4 regions of the Leuconostoc gasicomitatum LMG 18811 genome follow, and region 2 is predicted to be linked to each of the others. Evidence: predicted binding sites of a transcription regulator. Region 2 holds the regulator's gene; each other region holds the start of a gene.
The links. The regulator Rex, encoded in region 2, represses fermentation and respiration genes when NADH is low (regulators of the CRP and FNR family bind a similar motif). The targets are predictions, from matches to a motif close to TTGTGAANTANTTCACAA.
Positions count from the first base shown of each region.

Region 1: LEGAS_RS05400 (DoxX family membrane protein) is a predicted target of Rex. The motif match lies at 1,023-1,040, and genes of this name have one in related genera.
Region 3: adhP (alcohol dehydrogenase AdhP) is a predicted target of Rex. The motif match lies at 1,050-1,067, and genes of this name have one in related genera.
Region 4: adhE (bifunctional acetaldehyde-CoA/alcohol dehydrogenase) is a predicted target of Rex. The motif match lies at 1,219-1,236, and genes of this name have one in related genera.

Region 1 covers NC_014319.1:1,108,349-1,110,559, forward strand. The annotation lists gene LEGAS_RS05390 (N-acetylmuramoyl-L-alanine amidase family protein) at 1-81, shown strand, start outside; gene LEGAS_RS05395 (hypothetical protein) at 81-380, shown strand; gene LEGAS_RS05400 (DoxX family membrane protein) at 441-953, opposite strand; gene LEGAS_RS05405 (5-formyltetrahydrofolate cyclo-ligase) at 1,118-1,657, opposite strand; gene glyA (serine hydroxymethyltransferase) at 1,662-2,211, opposite strand, start outside.
Region 2 covers NC_014319.1:404,697-406,907, forward strand. The annotation lists gene tsaD (tRNA (adenosine(37)-N6)-threonylcarbamoyltransferase complex transferase subunit TsaD) at 1-635, shown strand, start outside; gene LEGAS_RS02005 (redox-sensing transcriptional repressor Rex) at 798-1,448, shown strand; gene LEGAS_RS02010 (lipid II:glycine glycyltransferase FemX) at 1,454-2,211, shown strand, end outside.
Region 3 covers NC_014319.1:287,971-290,181, forward strand. The annotation lists gene LEGAS_RS01405 (NADP-dependent oxidoreductase) at 13-915, shown strand; gene adhP (alcohol dehydrogenase AdhP) at 1,086-2,141, shown strand.
Region 4 covers NC_014319.1:209,064-211,274, reverse strand. The annotation lists gene adhE (bifunctional acetaldehyde-CoA/alcohol dehydrogenase) at 1-1,075, opposite strand, end outside; gene LEGAS_RS01065 (2-hydroxycarboxylate transporter family protein) at 1,335-2,211, opposite strand, start outside.

The DNA of each region.
Region 1 (2,211 bases), 700 kb from region 2:
GAAAAATATCAACAACAAATTGCAACTTTGGTCACCCACGGATTAACTACTTACTTTAAACAAAATACGGAGATAAAATAATGGCTTTATTTAAAAAAACAAAGCAAGCGTTTGAAGACAACATTGCTAATCAAACAACAGAGCAAGTAGAAGAACATTTGGATGGTATGATTGTTCAGCCATTTGCCTATAAAAAACTATTAATTATCTATCGTATTGAAGAATATCCAAGTACGAGTAATCATATTGATAATAAAATTCTAACTTTTGACAAAAAAGAACCGCTATCAGAACATCGTTACAATGACATCATCTCACGTTTAAAAAATGATGATAGTGATCGCATTTCTATTGTTAATATTTTGCCATTAGTGGATTAAAAATCATATAGCAACAAAAACGACACGCTTCTTTTTAAGAGATCGTGTCGTTTTTTGTCGTTATACTTTAATATCATTTTTCAAAAAAGGAAACTTTTGACGTAAATAAGGTGTAACCCAATGATCTAAACCAATTTTTCCAGAGTTATAGCCGCCAATCAACAAAAGCGCACCAATAATTATAAATGTCGGATTAACGGACACAACACCAGCGCCGAGATAAGAAAAATTCATGACTAGTCCAAAAAAGGCTGCAGCCAGTGTTAGTGTGCCAAATATTAAACCTAAGCCCACTAATAGTTCACCCCAAGAGACAAGAAATGAAAAAATTTCCGTATTTTTGCCATGGCTTGTTGTGACATTCAAAAACCAATCATACCATGGAAATGCCTTCGTCTTATCTGGTGTTAAGACAGGGTTTTTGATCGCACCTATAATTAGTCCAGAAGCATCAAATCCACCGCTAGTTGTTATTTTTTCCCAACCATCCAAGGTCCACTGATAGCCCAAATACACGCGTAAAATTGTTAAAATCCACATTGCGACTGGTGAGTTACGAAGCCATGTCATCATAATCTATTCTCCTTATACTATGCGTAGTCATCATAATTTCTATTACAAATAGTAAGTATATAGAACACATTGTGAAAAGTCAAACAATTTGATTTGAATAACATGACTTTAGCATAATGCGCATTTTATTATCTACAACAGATAGGTTAGTAATAATCATATTATTATTTTCTTTGACTCAAAATATGACTCACTTTTTGATCATGTCCTTCTAATGGTAAAGATGTCACAAGTTGCACGCCTAGAGCCAATGATACAGTATCACCACAAAATAGCGATAGAAAACGATCATAGTAGCCAGCGCCATAACCTAGTCGCTCCCCATATACGGTAAACGCTAGACCTGGTACAATTGCTAAATCAATCAAAGTAATATCGAAAATAGTGCTATCTATTGGTTCTTTAATATTCATTTGACCTAAATTAAAGTTAGAACCAGACGTTATTTCAACAAATACCATTTGCTTATTAATAATTTTAGGTACAACTGTTCGCTTACTTTCTGACCACGCACGAGCAATAATTGGTTGTGTATTGATTTCTGTGGCTGTACTCAAAAAAACAGCAATTATTTGGGCTTTTTGCCACTGATTGCTGCGAAATAGTAACTTTCGTAATGCCGTTTCCTCTTGCATGCGCTGAAATCCAACGTAATTAGCCAATCGCTGTTTTTGCAGAGTACGCACTATTTTTTTATCTAACATATCTTTATTCAAACAAATGTGTCATAGCTAAAATTTCAGTATCCTTTTTAACTTCTTTTAGTACTTTTAGATCATCATAGTTATGAATAGCTGTGACAATTAACTCGGCAACTTGTCGCGCATCAGCCTCGTTAAAGCCCCGTGTTGTCATCGCAGGTGTGCCAATTCGAATACCAGAGGTTACAAATGGACTCAAAGTTTCATTTGGTAACGCTTCTTTGTTTGTGGTAATCGAAACCGTATCTAACAATTCTTGTGTTTGCTTACCGTTTAAACCGGTTTTTGTCAAATCCAAGTTAAACAAATGATTATCTGTCCCGCCAGCCACAACACGAATGTCTTCAGTATGATTAAAAACATCAGCCATTGCTTGTGCATTTTTAATGACTTGTGCAGCATATACTTTAAATTCAGGTTGTAAGGCTTCACCAAATGCAATTGCTTTACCGGCTATCACGTGCTCCAAAGGGCCACCTTGTGAACCTGGGAAAATTGCGGAATTAAGTTTTTTAGCATATTGTTCTTGTGATAAGATAACACCGCCACGAGGTCCA
Region 2 (2,211 bases):
ATCCAGCACTAGCATTAATGGTTTCTGGTGGACATACAGAGTTGGTTTTAATGCGCGAAGAAAATAGTTTCTTAGTTCTCGGAGAAACACGAGATGATGCTGCCGGAGAAAGTTTTGATAAGGTCGGGCGTTTACTTAAACTTCCCTATCCAGCAGGTAAAACAATTGACGATATGGCCCACCTTGGTCAAGCAACGATTAAATTTCCAACGGCTATGGCGCATGAGGATAATTATGATTTTAGTTTTTCTGGCCTAAAAAGCGCTGTGATTAATTATGTTCACCACGCAGAACAAAAAGGTGAAACGATTAATCGCAATGACTTGGCTACTAGTTTTCAAAATGCGGTTGTGGATGCCTTATTAGGTCGTACGCGTCGTGCGTTACAAGATTTTCCAGTGAAAAGTTTTGTTTTGGCAGGCGGGGTGGCAGCGAATTCACAATTACGCCAAACATTGTCAGAACTGTTAGAACAATTTCCAAATACACAATTTATACCTGTACCGCGACAATATACTGGAGATAATGCTGCGATGATTGGGGCAGCCGGTTATTGGAATTATAAAGAGAAAAAGTTCGCTGGATTAGACCTTAATACAAACCCTGGATTAGATTTTGAGTTACTTGAATCATAACAAGTTTGTGAATAACTCACTATCTTTTGATAAAGAGCCTGTTTTTATGGTATAATTGTTATGCAAAAGTTCACAAAGTGAATAAAACATGCAACATGAATATATGTCCGGATCTGTTAGAATTTTCTGATGAATCTGGCACACAATAAACTGGAGAAACTTATGACACAACAACCTAAAATTCCACGTGCAACAGCAAAACGATTACCTATTTATTACCGCTATTTGACGTTTTTACATGATGCTGGCACAAATCGCATTTCGTCAGCTGAACTGAGTGATGCCATTAAATTTGATGCAGCGACGATTCGTCGAGATTTCTCTTATTTTGGTGCCTTGGGTAAACGAGGTTATGGATATGACGTTAAAGCATTGCTTGATTTTTTTGCAAATGTGCTTGACCAAGATAGTTTAATTAACGTTGCTTTAATTGGTGCCGGCAACTTAGGGCAAGCTTTGATGAACTTTAACTTTCACCAATCATCAAACATGCGTATTTCTGCTGCATTTGATGTTGATGAATCACGTGCTGGTACGATTTTGGCTGGTGTACCAATATATGCCATGACTGATTTAAAAGAACAGATGACGGCACAGCGTATTAATATCGCGATTTTAACCGTTCCACAAGAAGTTGCACAAGATATCACAAATCAACTTGTTGATGCTGGTGTTAAGGGTATTTTGAACTTTACACCATTACGTGTAACTGTACCAACGGGTGTTCGTGTGCAAAACGTTGATTTAACAAACGAGTTACAAACATTGGTTTATTTTATTGATAACTACGGTTCAATTACGACAGGATTATAAATCGCATGACCATTTTAAATTTAAACGATACAGAAAAAGTTAACGCATATCAAAGTTTCGTACGTGAAGATCCACGTGGTCAAGTAACTCAAGACCCCTTGTGGGGAGAATTAAAAGCTAATTGGGGGCATGTCTATGTTTATCATGAAACAGATGGGCAAATAGATGCCGTCTTAACTGTGCTAACTGTTGAGGCTGTTCCAGGCAAACTATTGGGATACGCAGGTCGAGGCCCCATTGGAGACGTGACAAATATTGCGCTCATAAAATCGTTGCTTGAAGAAGCACTTGCGGCATTACCAGAAAATGTATTTTTAATCCGTTTAGATCCTGAAGTAGCGTACAGTGACATATTGAATGATGCTTACCAAGCAGCTGGATTTGTGACACGTAATCGCGATATTAAAAATATGCATGGTAATATACAACCTCGGAAAAATGTTGTTTTGTACTATGATGGTCGCGGAGAGGGTGCTGTACCAATTACCAATGATACTGAATTAATGACGCATTTTAAAAGAGACTATCGTAATCAAATCCGTCGTGCTGCAAAAGATGGCGTCACGGTGACGAGTGGTGATACACAAGATGATGTACGCGCATTTTTTGATACGTATGTGATGATGGCTGCTGCACAAAATATTACGCATAGACCAATAGATTACTTTCTACATATGCAAAAATTGTGGCAAAATACAGGATTGTTTAAAGTATTTTTAGCACATTTTGAAGGTCAAGTCATTGCTAGTGGTATTGGTTTTAG
Region 3 (2,211 bases), 120 kb from region 2:
AAGCGTGATAAAATGTATGCCATTGAAATGATTGATTATGGGGATGTTGATGTATTGGTTGCAACGAAAACAGCTGTGCAGCCGATTATCAAACCAACTCAAGTTTTAGTTAAACAGCACGCAACAGCAATTGATCCTTATGATGTGAAATTTAGACAAGGATTAATGGGTCAAGAAAAGACAGTACCTTTAATTCCAGGGTCATCTGTGGCTGGTGAAATAATTGCACTAGGCGAAGAAGTCACTGGTTTTACTATTGGAGATCGAGTAGCTGCTTCACCACATTTGAATAGTTATGCTGAATTTGTCGCTTTAGGTCGCAAAACTGTGGCTAAAATACCAGATAATGTGAGTTATGCACAGGCAGCAGCTTTAGCATTGGGTGCACAAACAGGTTATCAAATAATCACTGAAGACTTGAATGTCCAGGCAGACGAGTCTGTATTAATATTAGGGGGTGCTGGTTCAGTTGGTTTGACTGCGTTACAAATGGCTAAATTACGTGGGGTAAATGAGATTTTCACGACAGCGGTTGGTGAAGGTATCAGCTTCCTAAAACAATTTGATTCGAATTTACATGTGATTGATGCACGTGCAGATCAATTGGTTAAAATAATACCAGAAGGTGTTGATGTCATTTTGGATACAATAGGTCATGATACGCTTAAACAGGCGTTGTCTGTATTAAAGCCAACAGGCCGTTTAGTGTCACTTGTTGGAGATGATAGTGATGTACGCGTTACACATGGTTACTTAAAATCAAATGGGGAACAATTAAGAGATCTCCTTCAGTTGGTATCAGAGGATAAGATCAAGGTAATTATTTCAGACATTAAGCCGTTTAATGTTGAAAATTTGAAGACATTTCAAACTCTAAAACATGTAATAGGCAAATTAGTGTTAACTTTTGAATAATGTGTTGGTAGTACGTGATGTGTCACGTACTTTTATTTTGTCAGTGAAAGTGAATCAAATCACTTTCGCTGACAAAATAAATAATAAAAAGAGCTGTAATCTTTACAAATAATAAAAAAGCGCGTACAATTAATTTGTAAATTAGTTCACATGGAAAAAGGGGTATTATTATGAAAGCAGCAGTTGTACGTGAAACACCAAATGGATACGTTGATTTAATTGATGATTGGACACCAAGGCCATTAACATTTGGTGAAGCTTTAGTAGATATGGAATATGTTGGTTTGTGCCACACAGACTTGCATGTTGCCGGTGCTGATTTTGGCAATCCAAATGAAATAGGTCAACGAAATGGTCAGTTCCGTCGTGTTATTGGTCATGAAGGTGTTGGACGTGTATCAAAGCTTGCGGAAGGTGCGGGCGATTACTTGAAAATTGGTGATCGTGTGTCAGTTGCTTGGTTCTATGACGCTTGTGGTGTATGCGATTATTGTGTTTCAGGGAATGAAACATTTTGCCGTAAAGTCCGTAACTCAGGTTATACAGTTGATGGTGCAATGTCACAACAGACTGTTGTCAATGCAAAGTATGCTGTTAAAGTACCAGAAGGATTAGATCCAGTTGAAGCCACATCAATTACGTGTGCAGGTGTGACTATGTATAAGTCACTTAAAGTTGGTGAAACAAAGCCTGGACAATGGGTTTCCGTTCATGGTGCTGGTGGTTTAGGCAATCTAGCTGTGCAGTATGCTCATAATGTTTTCGGTGCACATGTTGCTGTTATTGATGGCAATGATGACAAGCTTGCTGCTGCCAAGGCAAACGGTGCTGAGGTTTTGATTAATCGTAAGAAAGTAGCCGATGTTGCTGCTGAAGTGCAAAAGGCAACAGGTGGTGTTCATAACGCACAAGTAACGGCCGTTAATGCAGCAGCATTTGACCAAGCTGTCAGCTCATTACGCCCAATGGGTAAATTGGTCGCAGTTGCCTTACCACAAGGTGATATGGCTCTAAACATTGCAAAAACTGTATTAGATGGTATCGAAGTCCGTGGTTCATTGGTTGGTACACGTGCAGATTTGAAGGAAGCCTTTCAATTTGGTGCCGAAGGTAAAGTTAAGCCCATTGTAGAAAAAGTTAACTTTAACGATATGAACGAAGTAATTGATGAGATGAAAGCCGGAAGTATTACAGGTCGTAAAGTATTTGATTTAACAGCACTATAATGTTAATGAATGTTCAGAGCGGTAGTTGTTCTGGACGTTTTTTGTTAGATAAATAATAGTAAAACTAGTT
Region 4 (2,211 bases), 200 kb from region 2:
AAGACAAAGCTTCACCAATATTCTTTTGATCCAATTCAAACAGTAAGACATCTTTGCCTTCAGGAATTTTCACACCAGCTTGTTCAGCAATCCAACGGCCTGACATACCAGCAACTGGACCAGCAATGCCAAAGCCTTCGGCATTTGGCTTAAACACATAATCAGCAATTTTTTTGTAGTCTTTTTTAGGTACTAAATAAGCACCTTGATCCTGCATCTTTTGAAGCACTTCATCATAAATTGGGGCTTGAATGACTGCTGAATTCTCAGTAGCACAGATCATACCATTATCAAAACGCTTTGACAATAACAAATCAGATACCGCACGATCAGTATCAACTGTTGCATCTAGGTAAATAGCCCCGTTTCCAGCACCAACACCCATCGAAGGATTTCCCGACTTCAAGGCTGCATTAACCATTGCAGGCCCACCAGTAGCTAGAATAGATGCTATGCTATGATTTTGAATTAACGCACTAGTACCATAAAGTGATGGCTTTTCAATCCACTGAATAAAGTTTTCAGGTGCACCAGCTTTAACAGCTGCATCATAAACAATTTTGGCAGCAAGTGCCGATGATTTTTGTGCTTGTGGATGAAATGCAAAGATGATTGTGTTTCGTGTCTTAGCTGTTAGCATTGACTTGAAAATCGTTGTCGATGTTGGGTTAGTTGTGGGCACGATACCAGCCAAGACGCCTAACGGTGCAGCCAATTCAACTTTCCCTTGAATTTTATCTTCGCTGATGACACCAACTGTCTTATCAAACTTGATTGCGTTATAAACAGATTCTGATGCAAAACGATTTTTTGTATCTTTATCTTCAACAACACCTCGACCAGTTTCATCATAGGCTGCATGAGCTAATACTAAAGAATTTTCTGAACCTGCTAATGCCATCGCTGCTACGATTTTATCGACTTGTTTCTGTGTATAGGTCGAAAACGTTGCTAATGCTATTTTTGATTTTTCAACTAATGCTGCTGTCATTGCTTCAGCTTGTATTTGTAGTTCTGCTTTTTCTTCAGGTGTCAAAACCTTTTTTACGGGCTTTTTTACAATTGTATCTGCCATAATGATGTGCTCCTTTTATTGTTTGCTCATTACTTAACAATATAAGTATATAACACCCGTTTATAAAAAGCAAGTATTTTTATAAAAGTTTTTAATCTACTGTTATAATAGGATTTGTAAGCGCTTTCTATTATTTTTATAGATTGTGTATTAATTTACAATATATCTATGAAATACATCTTATTCCCTAAATTTATAATACACCATTACAGAAAAAAGATAAGTTATAAATAACTTATCTGTCAGATATGACTATATTTCATCTCATAAATGATACTAAAATTCCTGCAATAACCAAAACGAGTGCACCACCAATTCGATTTCCCATCTGTGCAAAAGCAATCAAATGCATACGATTTGATGCGGCCAAAACTGCAACGTTTCCAGTTCCTCCCATGCTATTATTAGCCAATCCTGCTGTGATAACTGATTCAACTGGATAAAGTCCAAACATCTTTCCTAAGAAAGCACTTGCTAATGATATAATGATGATACTAGTTACACACAAAACAACAAACTGCCAAGATAGTGCACTCAATAATAACTTAATATTCAACAATGATAATCCAACACCGGCAAGTAAAGCATGTGTCATATTCTTTACGACCAGTTGTCCGAACATAATCACTGATTCTTCATAATAAACGGGTAACAACCCGAGTGCCTTAATTAATACAATTGTTAAAATAATAAAAGCATAAGCGTTAATATTTGGGAAAAGGGCACTCAACATTGTGCCAAATACAAAGAATGATACCGAAATGACAAGACCCACACCCATCTGAATATAGTCTGGCTTCAATTCCTTTGCAACTTTTTCACTGCTATTTTTACTATGTAACAACTCTCCGTGTCCATTGTATTTACTCGTCATAAATATTTTAGAAACCAAACCGGCACTAATAATAGCCAATAAATTACCAAAAATAACTGCTGGAAATAACTGAGATAATATTGCTGCAGCTGGACGTCCAAACGCATGCGCATATATGCCTGACAAAGGGACGATACCAGCACCAACGCCACCTGCCATAATTGGTAAACTGATGTACAACACTGCGTGAGCAAACCCCTCACCAATTAGCATTCCCATTAAGCCAACACCAAAAAATGTGATTGCCATTGAGATAAATGCA